Regions from separate parts of the Actinomadura monticuli genome, predicted to be linked through region 1. Evidence: riboswitches for the same ligand, from Rfam matches in the RefSeq annotation. Region 1 holds a riboswitch; the other holds the start of a gene.
What was found. A riboswitch is a leader RNA that binds a small molecule or an ion and turns the genes downstream of it on or off. The one in region 1 is predicted to bind cyclic di-AMP.
Positions count from the first base shown of each region.

Region 1 (7,876 bases):
GAGCCGGGGGTGCGTGAGCTGCCGGTTTCGGCGCGGCCACGGCAGACTAAGGGGCGTGCCGGGCAACGCGAGCGCCATCGCGAACGTCATAACTGAGATGTCGGGGGGCGGAACATGGAGTGGGGCGCAAGGGGCGTCGCCCCCGGCAGGGGTCGTCGTCGCCTCGCAGGGGAGCACAGATGAGCATTGATTCGCCGACTCTCGGCGGCCGGCTGCAGGGCTGGCCGCCGTTCATCCGCGAGCTCGACGCGACCCTGTCCGTGCACTCCCAGTACGTCCTTTCGGGGAACCTGTACGACAGCTTCCTGACGCCGCCCGCGGAGGGCGGCGCGCCCACGGGCCTGCTGCCGCTGCGCGCGCTGCTGTGGGAGACGCTGCGCTCCAGCGGCGCGTCGTTCATGGCCGTCTACGATCCGGTGGACGGCCTGCAGATCATGCCCGGGGGCGACGACGACTCGGCGCGGGCGGCGGAGCGGCTGCTCGGCAAGACCAAGGCGGACGAGAAACCGTCCCTGGAGGGGCTGACGAGGCTGCTGTCGGCGGTGGCCCGGCCGAAGGAGGACGTCCGCGCCGCGTTCGTGATCGACTCGGCGTCGCGGATCGCCCGCACCCCGACGGACCTGGAGCCGGCCGAGCGCGACTTCTTCCGGTTCTGCGCGAAGCTGTCGCGGACGGCGCGTCCGGTGCGGGTGACGGGGCCGCGGCCGAAGCCGCTCTACAACCCGGTCGTCTGGCTGGTGGAGCGGCCCGGCGACCTGCCGCCGTGGCTGACGGCGGACAACGAGAACATCCGCGAGATCACGATCCCGCGCCCGCACCTCGGCGACCGGCAGGAGACGGCGCGGCTGCTGGCGCGCGCGTTCGGCGTGACCGACGTCGCGGACGACGAGGCCGCGGCGGCGGCCTGCGACGCGTTCGCCGAGCAGGCCGACGGACTCACCCTGCAGTCGATGATCGAGGTGACGCGGCTGGCCAAGGAGCGCAACGTCGACCTGGCCGACCTGCCGGACGCGGTGCGCACCTACAAGCTCGGCGTGCTCGACAACCCGTGGAGCCGCGGCCATCTGCGGCGCCGGGTGCTGGAGGGCGAGAAGCGCGTCCCGGAGCGGGTGATCGGGCAGCCGCAGGCCGTCACCAAGACCCTCGACATCCTGAAGCGGGCCGTGCTGGGCCTGTCCGGGGCGCAGGCGACCCGGTCCGGGAGCCGGCCGCGCGGCGTGCTGTTCTTCGCGGGCCCGACCGGCACCGGCAAGACGGAGCTGGCGAAGGCGATCACCGAGCTGGTGTTCGGGGACGAGTCGGCCTACCTGCGCTTCGACATGAGCGAGTTCTCCGGCGAGGGGTCCGGCGACCGGCTGATCGGGTCGCCGCCCGGGTACGTGGGCCACGAGGCGGGCGGCGAGCTGACCAACGCCGTCCGCGAGGACCCGTTCCGGGTGATCCTCTTCGACGAGATCGAGAAGGCGCACCCGCGCATCCTGGACAAGTTCCTGCAGATCCTGGAGGACGGCCGGCTCACCGACGGGCGCGGCAACACCGTCCATTTCTCCGAGTCCATCCTGATCTTCACCTCGAACCTCGGGATGTACGTCCCGGGCCGGGACCTGACGACGCGGGACGGGTCCCCGTACGGGTCGTCCGGCCGTGTGCAGAACATCACACCCGGGATGTCGTACGACGAGGTCGAGCAGCGCATCAAGGGCGCGGTCGCCGACCATTTCACCGAGGTGCTGAACCGGCCGGAGCTGCTCAACCGGTTCGGCGACAACATCGTCGTGTTCGACTTCATCTCCGCCGAGGCCGCGCACAAGATCTTCGACCTGCAGTTCGCGAACATCTGCCGGCGGGTCACCGAGGAGCACCGGCTGTCCCTCGCCGTGAAGGGCGACGCGCTGACGACGCTGCGCGAGTGGTGCACCGAGGAGCTGGACAAGGGCGGGCGCGGCATCGGCATGGCGCTGGAGTCGCACTTCGTCAACCCGCTGGCGCGCGCGCTGTTCGACCGCGAGCTCGTGCCGGACGAGAAGGTCACCGTGACGGGCATCCGGCGCGAGGGAAGCATCGTCCATCTGGAACTCGCGTGACCGGCGAGGCGCTGCTGCTCGCCAAGGCGCACTACCCGGTGACCACACTCGGCCCCGGAACCCGCGCCGGCATCTGGACGCAGGGCTGCACGCTGCACTGCCACGGCTGCCTGTCCAGGGACACCTGGGACGCCGACCCGCGCCGCGCGGTGCCCGTGGAGACCGTCTTAGGATGGCTCGCGTCCCTGCCCGGACCGGTCGACGGCGTCACCATTTCCGGTGGTGAGCCGTTCGAGCAGCCGGCCGCGCTGGCGGCCCTGCTGCGCGGTGTCCACGCGTGGCGGGACACCCCCGGCCGTGAGACGATTGAGTTGGACATATTGGCTTACAGCGGATATGCCTACTCGCGGCTCTCCCGCAGCGGCGAGACGCGCGAGCTTCTCGGCATGTGCGACGCCGTGATCACCGGACCGTACGTCGACCGGCTGAACCCGGGGGGGCGACACTCCGGCGGCGGCTCCCTACTCTGGAGGGGGTCGGCCAACCAGCGTGTCGTGCCGCTGTCCCCGCTGGGGCGGCGGCGGTACGGGGCACTGGCCGGCGTCGGGAAGACTGGAGATGGAACAGGGCCCCGAGTGCAGGTGTCCGTGGACGAAGGGCCGGAGGGAAGGCGGGTGTACTACATCGGGATCCCGCGAAGGGGTGACATGGAGCACCTGACGTCGAGTCTCGACCGCGCCGGGGTGCGCTCGGGGGATGTGTCATGGCGACCTTGAACTGTCCTGTCTGCGGTGAGCCGCACCAGCAGGGCGACCTGCTCTGCATGAACTGCGGGGCCAATCTGGCGCGCGGCGGTGGCGGCGCCCACCGGCAGGGGCCGGGCGGGTACGACGACCAGCAGCCGCAAGGCGGCCCGCCCCAGGGCGGCCAGTACGGCGGCCCGCAGCATGGCGCACCCCAACACGGTGCTCCCCAACACGGTGCCCCCCAGCACGGCGCTCCCCAACACGGGGGCCAGCCGCAGTACGGGCAGCCCCATGACCCGTACGCGCAGCAGGGCGGCCAGCACCAGCAGCCCGGCGGCCCGCCCGGCCAGCAGCCCGACCCGTGGGGCGCACCGCAGCCGCAGCAGGACGCGTGGGGTCCCCCCATGGCCCAGCCGGGGCAGGACCAGCACGGCCAGCCGGGACAGTACGGCCAGCCGCAGCACGGCGGACCCCAGCAGGGTGCCCCCCAGCAGGGCGGTCCCCAGCAAGCTGGTCCCCAGCACGGGGGCCAGCCGCCGATGCAGCAGCACCAGCAGCCGCCCGCCGACCCGTGGGGCGCGCCCCAGCCGCAGCAGGACCAGTGGGGGGCGCCGCAGCCGCCGGCGTCCGACCAGTACCAGCAGCGCGAGCCGCAGTACCAGCAGCCCCAGGACCAGTACGGCGCACCGCAAGACCAGTACGGCGCCCCGCAGGACCAATACGGTGCCCAGCGGGGCCAGTACGGCGCCCCCCAGGACCAATACGGTGCTCCCCAGGACCAGTACGGCGCCCCGCAAGACCAGTACGGCGCCCCGCAAGACCAGTACGGCGCCCCGCAAGACCAGTACGGCGCGCCGGCCCAGCAGGGGCAGCCTCCGCACGGCGGACCCCAGCTCGGCGGCCCCCCGCAGGGCGGTCCGCAGCACGGGGGCCAGCCGCCGCTGCCGCCGCACGGCCGCGAGGCCACGCTGCTGCCGCACGACCACAACCAGGGCCGTCCCCCCGCCCCCGACAGCACCGCGTTCATGTGCCCGTACTGCGAGGCGGTGCTGAGCAACCCCGGCGCCGCGCAGTGCGACTCGTGCCTGCGGCCGTTGCCCAAGTCGGGCACGCCCGTCCTGCGGGTCCAGTTCCCCACCGGCGAGCTGAAGGTGTCGGTGGGTCAGCACCTCGTGCTCGGCCGGGACGCGGGCCAGTCCCCGGTGGCGGCCACGTTCACGCAGTACGACAACGTGTCGCGGCGCCACTCGACGGTCTGGCTCGACCCGTCCGGCACGGCCTGGGTGCGGGACGAGGGCTCCACCAACGGGACGTTCGTCAACGGCGAACGCCTCCCCCGCGGCGTGGAGGCCCCCCTCCGCGACGGCGACCAGCTCCGCCTGGCCGCCGACGTGACCGGGACCGTCCAGCTGAAGTGACCGGTACGTAGAAGGGCGGCCCCGGGGTTCCGAGAACCCCGGGGCCGCCCTTTACGCTGCGCCTGGCGGCCTTAGCCGGCGCGCTTGGTGCGGGCGCGCATGCGCTCGCGCTCCTTGGCGTCCAGCACGACCTTGCGGATGCGGACGTTCGCCGGGGTCACCTCGACGCACTCGTCCTCGCGGCAGAACTCCAGCGCCTCCTCCAGCGAGAGGATGCGCGGCGGGGTGAGCCGCTCCAGCTCGTCGCCGGTGGACGAGCGCATGTTCGTGAGTTTCTTCTCCTTGGTGATGTTGACGTCCATGTCGTCGGAGCGGGAGTTCTCACCGACGATCATGCCCTCGTACACCTCGGTGGTCGGCCCGACGAAGAACGTGCCGCGCTCCTGCAGGTTGGTGATCGCGTACGCGGTCGCGGCGCCGGAGCGGTCGGCGACCAGGGAGCCGGACGGACGGGTGCGCAGCTCGCCGAACCAGGGCTCGTAGTCCTCGAAGACGTGGTGCGCCATGCCGGTGCCGCGCGTCTCGGTCATGAACTCGGTGCGGAACCCGATCAGGCCGCGCGCCGGGACGAGGAACTCCATCCGGACCCAGCCGGTGCCGTGGTTCGTCATGTGCTCCATGCGGCCCTTGCGGACCGCCATCAGCTGCGTGACCGCGCCCAGGTGCTCCTCGGGGATGTCGACGGTGAGCCGCTCGACCGGCTCGTGCCGCTTGCCGTCGATCTCGCGGGTGACGACCTGCGGCTTGCCGACGGTCAGCTCATAGCCCTCGCGGCGCATGTTCTCGACGAGGATCGCGAGGGCCAGCTCGCCGCGGCCCTGCACCTCCCAGGAGTCCGGCCGCTCGGTCGGCAGCACCCTGATCGACACGTTGCCGACCAGCTCGCGGTCGATGCGGTCCTTGACCATGCGGGCGGTGACCTTGGTGCCCTTCTCGCGGCCGGCCATCGGCCCGGTGTTGGTGCCGATCGTCATCGAGATCGCGGGCTCGTCCACGGTGATCAGCGGCAGCGGGCGCGGGTCGTCGGCGTCGGCGATCGTGTCGCCGATCATGATCTCGGGGATGCCGGCGATCGCGATGATGTCGCCCGGCCCCGCCGCCTCGGCGGGCTTGCGGGCGAGCGCATCGGTCATCAGCAGCTCGGTGATCTTCACCCGCTCGATGCTGCCGTCGTGCCGGCACCAGGCGACCTGCTGGCCCTTCTTGATCGTCCCGGCGTGGACGCGGCACAGCGCGATCCGGCCGAGGTAGCTGGAGGCGTCCAGGTTCGTCACGTGCGCCTGCAGCGGCGCGTCCGGGTCGTAGGACGGCGCCGGGATCGTCTCGGTGATCACCGAGAAGAGCGGCTCCAGGTCCTCGCTGTCCGGCATGGCGCCGTCGGCGGGCTTGTTCAGCGAGGCGCGCCCGGCCCGGCCCGACGCGTACACGATCGGGAAGTCGATCTGGTCCTCGTCGGCGTCGAGGTCCATGAACAGCTCGTAGGTCTCGTCCACGACCTCGTCGATGCGGGCGTCGGGACGGTCGGTCTTGTTCACGACCAGGATCACCGGCAGCCGCGCGGCGAGCGCCTTGCGCAGCACGAACCGGGTCTGCGGGAGCGGGCCCTCGCTGGCGTCCACCAGCAGGACGACGCCGTCGACCATGGACAGCCCGCGCTCGACCTCGCCGCCGAAGTCGGCGTGGCCCGGGGTGTCGATGATGTTGATCGTCAGCCCGTTGTGCTTGACGGCCGTGTTCTTCGCGAGAATGGTGATGCCCTTCTCGCGCTCCAGGTCGTTGGAGTCCATGACCCGGTCGTCGACGTCCTGGTTCTCGCGGAAGGCCCCGGACTGCCAGAGCATGGCGTCGACCAGCGTCGTCTTGCCGTGGTCGACGTGGGCGACGATCGCGACGTTCCGGAGGTCGTCGCGCGTGGAGATGGGCATGCGGGTTACCTTGCGTGAGGTTTCAGGAGAGTCGCCGCAGATACGCGGCAGCACTCCATTCTACGCGCCGCCGTGCGCCGCCCATCCCCCGCGCGTCCACCCCCTTGCGGCACGGCCTTCACGGGCGTCACTCCGGCCCCGATTCGCCAACTTTGCCCATCCTTTGTAATCTGCCCGAGATCCGGTCGTGCGGAGTCCCACCCCCCGGGACTGCGGCCGGAACGCCGAATCTCCCGTCTCCAGGGAGAACCGGGGACCCACGCAATCGGGGTGAATCGGCACACGCCGCAGGGCGCGCGCCGTAGGGCGACTCCTGGCCCGAACCCGTCAGCTAACCCGGTAGGCGCGCGAGGAGAGGAGAACACCGGCTTGGCACCGGACCCCCACCGGCGGCGGCGCGTCACGCCCGCCGCCACCGCGGCCGCCCTGCTCCTGATCGGCCTCGGCGCCACCGCGCCCGTCGCCGCCCACGCCGCGCCCCCGTTCCGGCTGGCCGCCGCGCCCGAGGCGGCGCCGAGCCCCACTCCGACGACGGAGAAGGGCCTGCGCAAGAGCCTCAACGCGCTCAACGAAGAGGCCGAGATCCTCACGGAGAAGTTCAACAAGGCCCGCGTCGACCTGAAGGCCGCGCAGAAGGCCCAGCGGGACGCCGCCAGGACGGCCCAGACCCTGCGGAACCAGGCCGCCCCCGCCCGCGAGCAGCTCGGCCGGATGGCCGCGGCGAACTACATGGCCGGCGCCCCCGACGCGATCTTCGGCGCGAGCGGCTCCCCGGACGGGCTGTCCGACAGCGCCTACCTCGTCGAGAACCAGGCGCACGCCGTCAAGGCCCTGCAGCGGCAGATCGATCAGGCCGAGGCCGCCGAACGCGACGCCGGGGCCAAGACCGCGCAGGTCAAGAAGGCCTGGGAGGGCGCCAAGAAGGCGCGCGCCGAGGCGAAGTCGAAGGTCACCGAGGTGATGAAGCGCCTCGACAAGCTGTCCACCACGAGCGCCAGCGACCCGCGCACCGGCCTCACCGCGACCATCAAGGGCTCCGACCTGCCCGCCAAGATGGCCCGCAAGGCGTACGGCAAGCTCGGCTCCCCCTACGTGTGGGGCGCCGCCGGTCCGGGCAGCTTCGACTGCTCCGGCCTCGTCGTCTGGGCCTACGCCCAGGTCGGCAAGTCCGGGCTGCCGCACTACACCGGCGACCTGTACCAGCTCGGCACGAAGGTCTCCCGCGGCCAACTTCGCTCCGGCGACCTCGTCTACTTCGGCAGCAACCTCCACCACATGGGCATCTACCTCAGCGACGGCAAGTATCTGCACGCCCCGCAGACCGGCGATGTGGTGAAGATCTCCCGGCTGTCGGACCGTTCCGACTTCGCGGGCGCCAACCGCATCACCTGACCGCTCCCCCACAGATGTCGGGGGCTTCCTGCGGCGCGGCAGGAAGCCCTCGAGCTCATTTGCCTCGCCCTCGGCGGTCGGGCGCTGGAGCGCCCTCCCTTCCACGGGCGAGGCGGCGATCGCTGCATCGCTCCGGCTCGCCTTGCGGCTCGCTGCGCGATCAGGTTCTCGCTTCGCTTGAACCTGCCTTCGGACGCGATCGCAACGTGGAGGTCGGCGATGGCTGGGCTCAAGGACGTCATGGCCTCGGTCTGTGCGGGGTGCGGTGAGGGCTAGATGTAGTCGCCCTGGGCCAGGGCGGCTATGACGGGGCGGTCGCCGGGGAGCCAGTCGACGTCGTAGAGCTCTTGGGGGGTGAGCCAGCGGAGTGC
Region 1 covers NZ_JAXCEI010000008.1:308,913-316,788, reverse strand. Annotated here, with positions in the region: gene SM611_RS20415 (response regulator receiver protein) at 1-96, shown strand, start outside; gene SM611_RS20410 (AAA family ATPase) at 180-2,084, shown strand; gene SM611_RS20405 (4Fe-4S single cluster domain-containing protein) at 2,081-2,800, shown strand; gene SM611_RS20400 (FHA domain-containing protein) at 2,788-4,188, shown strand; gene typA (translational GTPase TypA) at 4,260-6,113, opposite strand; cyclic di-AMP (ydaO/yuaA leader) riboswitch at 6,326-6,475, shown strand; gene SM611_RS20390 (C40 family peptidase) at 6,483-7,505, shown strand; gene SM611_RS20385 ((deoxy)nucleoside triphosphate pyrophosphohydrolase) at 7,778-7,876, opposite strand, start outside.

Region 2 (7,876 bases), on a different contig from region 1:
GTGGCGGGGGCCGCGGCGTGCTCGGGAGGCGGTGAACCGGACGGCGCGGCCGCCGTGCGGCTCGCGGTGTCGCCCGCGGGCGGCGGCGGGAAGCTCAGGCCGGACAGCCCGATCGACGTCCGGGCGCACGGCGGCACCATCGAGAACGTCACCGTGTCCGCCGGGGACGGCGCGGTCGAGGGCGACCTCAGCGCGGACCGGACGCAGTGGCGGTCGCGCTGGTCGCTGACGCCGGGGCAGACCTACACGGTGGCGGCGACGGCGCTCGGGAAGGACGGCAGGACCCGCACGGTGTCCAGCCGCTTCACCACCGCCGAGGTCGCGAAGACGAACGCGGCGACGATCGAGGCGCCGTACGACAAGGAGACGGTCGGCGTCGGGATCCCGATCATCATGAACTTCCAGCGCCCGGTCAAGGACCGGGCGGCGGTCGAGCGGGCCCTGGAGGTCACCGCCGACAAGACCGTGGAGGGGGCGTGGCACTGGTTCGGCGACCAGCAGGTCGTGTTCCGGACGAGGCAGTACTGGCCCGCCCACGCGAACGTGCGGTTCCAGGCGCACCTCAGCGGCGTGCGCACCGGCGGGGAGGTGTACGGCGGGAAGGACTACGCCGTCGACTTCAAGATCGGTGACTCGCACGTGTCGACGGCGGGCGAGGACAACCACAAGATGGTCGTGATGGTGAACGGCAAGAAGGCCCGCACCATCCCGACCAGCATGGGCAAGGGCGGCGCCCGCATGTACACCACGACCAACGGGGTCCATCTGACGATGGGCAAGGAGGACCCCACCGTCATGACGTCGGACTGGATGGGCATCGCCCCCGGAGGCGCCGGCGGCTACAGCCTGACCGTGTACAAGTCCGTGCGGATCTCCAACAGCGGCGAGTACGTCCACAGCGCGCCGTGGTCCGTCGGCAGCCAGGGGCACGAGAACGTCAGCCACGGCTGCATCAACATCAGCCCGTCCAACGCGAAGTGGTTCTACAAGCTCAGCTACCGGGGCGACCCGGTGCGGGTGACGGGCACCAGCCGCGAGCTGGAGCCCGACAACGGCTGGGGCTTCTGGCAGCTCGGCTGGGACGACTGGGTGAAGGGCGGCGCCCTCAAGAAGCCGGTGACGACGGCGCCGCACGCGGACGCGGCGACGCTGTCCGCCCGGCCGGGCGGACAGCCGAAGGCGCCGGCGGAGCAGGGCGCGGAAGGGAACTGACGCCCCGGCTCACCGGCGCGGCGGCGGCGGGACCGGCGCGCCGTTCATGCGGGCCCAGTCGCGCGCCATCGCGATCCGGTCGGGCCCCGACGGATGCGACATCCACAGGAGGTACTCCAGGGCGTCGGGGCTCAGATCGGAGATGTTGCGCACCGACAGCGCGTGCTGCATCGACACGAATGTCGCCGGGTCACGGGTGAGGTTCAGCGCGTGCGCGTCCGCCCGGGCCTCGATGCGCCGGCTGACGAGGTTCTGGACGGGCGCGGCGAGCTGCGTCCCGGCGGTCACGAGCGCGAGCAGCAGCGCGATGGTGCGCGGGTCCGCCGCCCCGCGCCCGCCGCCCGGGCCGGGCTCCCCGGGCGCCTCGTCCGGGCCGCCGTCCGGATCGGCTCCCGCGCGCCGCAGCAGGCGCGGTGAGGTCATCAGGAGGTACAGCAGGCACAGCGCCCCGGCGATGCCCAGCGCGCCCACCAGCGTGCCCCACAGGACGTCGTCGCGCTTGGCGTGGCCCAGCTCGTGCCCGACGATCGACTCGATCTGCGGGCGCGGCGACTTCAGCAGCGTGTCGTACAGGACGATCCGGCGCGTGGAGCCGAACCCGGACACGTAGGCGTTCAGCGCGGTCGTCCGGCGGGAGGCGTCGGCGACGAGGACGTCCTTGACGGGCACCCCGTCCCGCTCCGCCATCGCGAGGAGGTCGCTGCGCAGCCGGCCCTGCTCCAGCGAGTGGAACTTGTTGAACACCGGCTCCACCGCGACCGGGTAGATGAACGACACGAGGACGACCAGGACGAACCCGCCGGCGGCGGCGCCCGTCCACCAGTAGCGGGGGAAGCGGCGCATGAGGGCGTACAGGAGCAGCAGCGCGATCGCGTAGAGGACCCAGGTGACGCCGAGCGACTTCAGCTGGTCGACGAGCCACGCCGGCCAGCTCTGCGTCGACAGCCCGTACCGCCGCAGGACCGACTCGCTCCAGACGTCGAACGGGAGCCCGGCGAGGCGGAGCACCGTGGTGAGCGCCAGCACGGCGAGGACGACGCGGAGCGGGCGGCGGCGGGTGCGGGCCGTGACCCGCGCGATGAGGCGCGCTCCGAGCGGGGTGAGGCCGAGGACGAGGATCACCGCCAGGCCCGCCAGCAGCCCCGCGTACGCGGGCGGGTTGACCGCCGAGTCGAACGCCCTGGAGCGGGCGATCTCGGCCGGGGAGAAGTCGAGCGCGGGATCGGCCCGTACGTGCCCGCCGGGGACGTGTCCGGGCAGCGGGTTCCACGGGGTGGTCAGCGCGAGCACGGCGCCGACCCCGGCGAACAGCACGGCGGCGGCGACCCCGGCGGCGACACGAGCCCGCCGCGTCCCTCTCGTGTCGTCCGTGGGGGGACGGCCCTCCGCGCCCCCCGGCTCGCTTCGCTCACTCAAGAGAGTTCCCTCTTCACATAGTCGCGCCACACGGCGGTGAAGCGGTCCCGGGTGAGGCCGAGCACGTCGCCCAGCGCGGCCGCCTCGGGGACGCGCCCGGCGGCCCGGTACAGCCGCACGAGCGTCGCCTCACCGTAGCGGTCGGCGACCATCCGGCAGGCGAGCCAGGCCTCCTGGTACGCCTGGGAGAGCCGGGGGGAGCCGCCCGCGAAGTCGGCGGCCGCCGGCAGCGCGGCCGGGAGCCGCCCCGCCGCGACCTCGCGGCGCAGCTCGCCCGCCGCCGACCGGGCGCCGATCCTGACGCGCCGGTAGCCGACGTAGTCGGCGAAGCCCTCGATGAGCCACAGCGGGGTCCGCCGGTCGCGGGCGCCCCCGGTCGCCACGTGCGTCAGCTCGTGCGTCAGGACGACGTCGCGGCCGAGGGCGTTGAGGCGGCCGAACGTGCCGGGGGAGACGATGACGCGGTCCTCGCCGCGGCCCCCGCCCGCCGACGGCGCGACGGTGGCGAGGGCGGCGATCTCGTCCAGGCTCTGGCCGGGGCCCGCCAGCGCGGACGCGAGCCGCGCGTCGGCCGGGACGAGCGCCACGACCCGCTGCGCCCACCCCCGGCCCACGACGCCGGTGACGACCGGCACGGCGGCGTCCAGCCGCGTGGCGATGCCCTCCAGGCCCGTGCTGTCGCCGATGACGAGGCTCGCGCGGCCCTCCACGACGGACAGCGGGCCGCCGTCCCAGATGCCGGCGTCGTCGGTGAGGCCGTGGGACGTCCCATCCCCGACGATCCGCCAGGTGCCGGAACCGGGGGCGAGGGTGAGGTAGCGGGTGCGGGCCACGTACCCCTTGTCGAAGCCCCGCAGCTTGAAGCGGACCTCCACGCGGACCACCGCGCCGTCCGCCTCCACGGACTGCGTGCCGGAGACACGCTCCTGCCAGCCCTCCAGAGGCAGCTTGCGGAGGTTGTCGTACATGCGGGACTGGACGTCCTGGAACGCCCTGGGCGCGTCGCCCACGGTGGCGAGGAAGGCGATGCGGTCGCCGTCCCGCACGGCCCGCGTCCGGTTGGCGAGAACGGCGGCGGCGTCGTCGGGACGGAACGGCCCGGCCGCCTCGGCGCGGCCGTCCGGGGCCGCGCGGACCTGCGGCGCCCCGCCGCCGGACCGGGCGCCGAGGAGCCCGGCGCCGCCCGCGAGCAGCGCGGCGGCCCCGCCCGCGCCCAGGGCGAGAACCCTGCGCCGCGTGACGGGGCCCTGCTCGGGATCCCCGTGGCCGGGGTCGCCGTGCTCGCCTTGGTCCGGGGGGCCGTCCTCCACGCTCGCGATCCTATGCAGCCCGCGCGGCCCGGGGCGCCGTCACGACCTGTAGTCGGGGTAGCCGTAGCCGACGACGTCGCCGGTCGAGCGCTCCTTGATCTTGACGGCGTTGCCGGTGTTGCCCTCGACGGCCTCGATGGTGTCGTCGTCGATCTTCTCGATCACCATGCCGACGTGCCGGATGTCGTCGACCGCCTTGCTGCCGCTCCAGGCGTAGAAGACGATCGCGCCGGGCTTCGGCTCCGTGCCCCAGCGGCCGTGCGACTGGAACCAGCGCGCGTGCTCGACCGTCCAGGCGTCGCTGCCGATCTGGTCGCTGAAGCCGACCTGCTCGCCGACCCAGGAGACGAACATGTCGCACCACTGGGCGTCGCTGTAGCCGCTGACGGAGCCGCCGTCGCGAGCGACGGTCTCCTTGGCGCGGGCGGTGGTCATGTACCACTTCTGGAACTTCGTCTCGCCGCCGCCGTCCTCCTCCACGCCCACCTGGGACCTGGCGATCTTGATCACCTCGGCGGCGGTGGGCCGCGGCTTGCCGGGCTTCTCGGGTGCGGCGGCCTTCGGCTCGGCGGCCTTCGGCTCGGCCTGCCGTCCGCCCTCCCTCTTCTCGGGCGCCGCCTCGGACGCCTTCTTCGGCGGGCCCCCGTCCTTCTTCTTGCCGGGGGTGACGCCGGCGGCCGTGGCCGTCGCCGGGGCGGAACCGAACGGCAGGACGGCCGCCTGCGCGGTGGCCGCGGCGGTGCCGAGCACGGCGGCGCCGACGATCACGCCGCCGGTCGTCCGCCACGTGAGGGACAGGGATCTCGGCTTGCGGTGCCTGCCCGAGGGCTTCTCGGGACTGACCGGGGTCTGCTTGCGGTGTGCTCCTGGCACGGGGGGATCTCTCCTCGACTTCCATGCCGCCTACCGGGTTAGCTGACGGGTTCGGGCGTGGAAGCCGCCCTACGGCCTGCGGGCAGGCCGATTCACCCCGTGGAAAAGGACGCGATGGGTCCCCGGCTCCGCGTCCGGCGCGTGTGCGCGCCGGTCCGCGGACTCGGCGGTGACGTACCCGGGCGGGCACGCCGGTTCGGATGGGATGCTCCGGCGGGCGGGGGCGCCCGCGGAGCGCAGGGGTTCTCAGGGCGTGGCCGCATGGGGCGGCCACGCCCAGGGAACGCTGCGGAACTCACTCCTTCGTTTCTCCCAGACGCCTACCGGGTTAGCTGACGGGTTCGGGCGTGGAAGTAGCCCTACGGCGGCTCTCACCAGAGGGGGGAGAGACGCGCCGATTCACCCCGGGTGCCGGAATGCCCGTCCGGGAGGTGTCCCGGACTCCGGCGGTGTGGGTCCCCGGTTCCGCGCTTCGGCGGATTCGGCGCTGCCGCTGCGATCCTGGGGGCGAGATGGGGCCCGGCGCGGGACCTGTCTCCCGCGTGCGAAAGAGCGGCGCTGATGTTGTGGACGGACGCCGGCCCCGATCCGGGGGAGCGTCCGGGGGCCTGACCCGGAGGACCGCCGTGGCAGCGCGCTCAGCGCCATGCACGCTGCTGGCGTGCGCACGGTGGGCCGGGACGGCCACGGCCTGCGTGCAGGCCGGTTGCTGCGAACGGTGCGGCGCCGTCGGCGCCGTGGGGCGACGCGTGGGTCGTGCCGCCCGGGGGGAGCGGCGCGTGGCTCGCGCCGCCGGATACGCGGCGGCTGGATGCGCCGCGTGGGGCCGTGGCGCCTGGTGGGCGCCGCGGGGCCGCAGCGCCTGGAGGGCGCCGGGGTGGTGCAAAGGTACCAAAGCCCCAACAGAAGGCAAACCCCCCAAAATCAACAACGGACCAGGTCAACCCTGGTCCGTTGTCGAAGCGAGGCCCCGCGGCGCGGCGCGGGGCGGTGTGTCAGGGGCGTCCGGAGCCGTAGTAGCCGTTCAGGTAGTAGCCCGAGGTGATGCTGACGATCTGGACGTTCTTGCCGGTGCTGGGAGCGTGGATCATCTTGCCGCCGCCCACGTACATGCCGACGTGGCCGAGGCTGTTGAAGAACACCAGGTCGCCCGGCTGCAGGTTGCTCTTGGCCACCCGCTTCGTGGCGGCGTACTGCGAGTTGGTCGTGCGGGTGATGTTGACGCCCGCGGCGGCCCACGCCTTCATGGTGAGGCCGGAGCAGTCGTAGGAGCCCGGGCCCTCGGCGCCGTACTGGTACGGCTTGCCGAGCTGGGCGTAGGCGAAGTCGAGCGCCTTGCGGGCCGAGCCGCTGGCCGGGCCGGTGTAGGTGCCCCCGGTGCCGCCCGAGGACCCGCTGCCGCCGCCGGAGGACGTGCCGCCGCCGAGCCGCCGCACCAGCGCCTTCTGCTTCTGGACCTGCTTGTCGAGTTCCTTCTTCTTCTGCGCGAGCTCTTCCTGCTTCTGCTTCACCTCGTCGTAGGCCGTCTTGGCCTGCGCCTGCTCGCGGCGGAGCCGCTGCGCGGTCGCCAGGAACTGGGTGAGCTGGGAGCTGCGCTCGTGCGACAGGTGGGAGAAGACGGCCGCCTGGTCGAGGATCGCCTGCGGGTCCTTGCTGCCGACGAAGCCCGTGACGTCGGCGGAGTCGCCGTTCTTGTAGGCGGTGGCCGCCATCTGGGCGATCTTGGAGCGCTGCTCCTCGAAGGCGGCCTGCTCCTGCTTGCTCGCCTTGGTCGCCGCCGTGAACTTCTTCTTGGCGACCTTGAGCTTCTCCTTGTTCTGGTTGTACTTCTCGACCTCTTGGTCCATCAGCTCGTTGAGCTTGTCGAGCTTCTTCTGGGCCTGCGCCCTGGTCGGCTTGGGCTCGGCGTGCGCCACCACCGGAGCGGACGCGAGGGAGGCGGTCAGGCTCAGGCAGGCGACGGCCGCCAGGCGGCGGGACGCGCCTCTGCTCGCCGAGCCGCCTCTCCGGTCACGCCTTCGCGCTGGTGCCCCGATGAGATCTTTGGCCACGGTCGGTCTCGCCCCTCTCGTCCACGACGTCAGCGGACGACACTAGCGATGGCCGACAACCGCCACAACCGATTCGTCGCTCTTTGATTGACATCGGCGATCATTGTCGCTTTTTCGTGACATTCCGATCACGGAGTGCGAGGCGTCCCTTATCGGGGCCTTATCGCGGCCTTAAACGCGGCGCCGGCTCAGGAGCGGCCGAGCCGGCGCAGCAGCAGCGCGGACGGGCAGGGCCGGGCGTCGGCGCGGCGGGCGCCGTCGGCGACCTCGCGGTCCGAGGACACCACCACCACGGGACGGCCCGGCGGCTCGGCCCGCACCAGCTCGACGATCATCTCGTCCGCGGTCTGGCCCGGGGCGCTGAACCGCACCCGGACGCCGCGCGGCGCGGCGATCGCGACCGGGGCGTCCAGCTCCGCCCCGTCGAACACGCAGGTCACCTCGGCGCGGGTCTGCGCCGCCAGCCCGCCGAGCCCGGACACCAGCCGGCTGCGCTGGTCCGACAGCGGCAGCTCCCCGTACCCGGTCTTCGTGACGTTGTAGCCGTCCACGATGAGGTGCACATGCGGCAGCGTCAGCAGCCGGTCGAGCAGCTGCGGGTCGCCGTCGGACACGGCCCGGCCGGGCAGCGGGCGGTGCGCGTGGCCGCCGACCAGGTCGGCCGGGCGGCCGATGGTGGAGGGCAGCGCCAGCTCGCGGCGGATGCCCTGCGCCGCGTCGCCGAGCGTGTCGAGCAGCATCCGCAGCCGGACGTCGTCGACGTTGCGCCCCTCCCGCGCGGCCCGCTTGGCGGCCTCCGCGGCCGCCTCCGCCTGGGCGGCGCGGGCGCGCAGCTTGCGCAGCTCCTTCTCGGACGCGGCGGTCGACTCGCGGGCGGCGGCCAGCGCACGCTCGGTCTCGGCCGCGACCGCGCCCGCCCGCTCCTCCGCGGCCCGGAACCGGGTGCGCGCGTCGTGCAGCTTGCGGCGCAGCTCGGCGACCTCGGCCTTGGTCTCGCGCAGCTCCGCGCGCAGC
Region 2 covers NZ_JAXCEI010000011.1:16,657-24,532, forward strand. Annotated here, with positions in the region: gene SM611_RS24155 (L,D-transpeptidase) at 1-1,212, shown strand, start outside; gene SM611_RS24160 (M48 family metallopeptidase) at 1,222-2,628, opposite strand; gene SM611_RS24165 (hypothetical protein) at 2,625-3,938, opposite strand; gene SM611_RS24170 (CHAP domain-containing protein) at 3,978-4,811, opposite strand; cyclic di-AMP (ydaO/yuaA leader) riboswitch at 4,823-4,961, opposite strand; cyclic di-AMP (ydaO/yuaA leader) riboswitch at 5,114-5,308, opposite strand; gene SM611_RS24175 (C40 family peptidase) at 5,807-6,862, opposite strand; gene SM611_RS24180 (NYN domain-containing protein) at 7,051-7,876, opposite strand, start outside.
Region 2: another riboswitch for cyclic di-AMP. It lies ahead of SM611_RS24170 (CHAP domain-containing protein); the one in region 1 lies ahead of SM611_RS20390 (C40 family peptidase).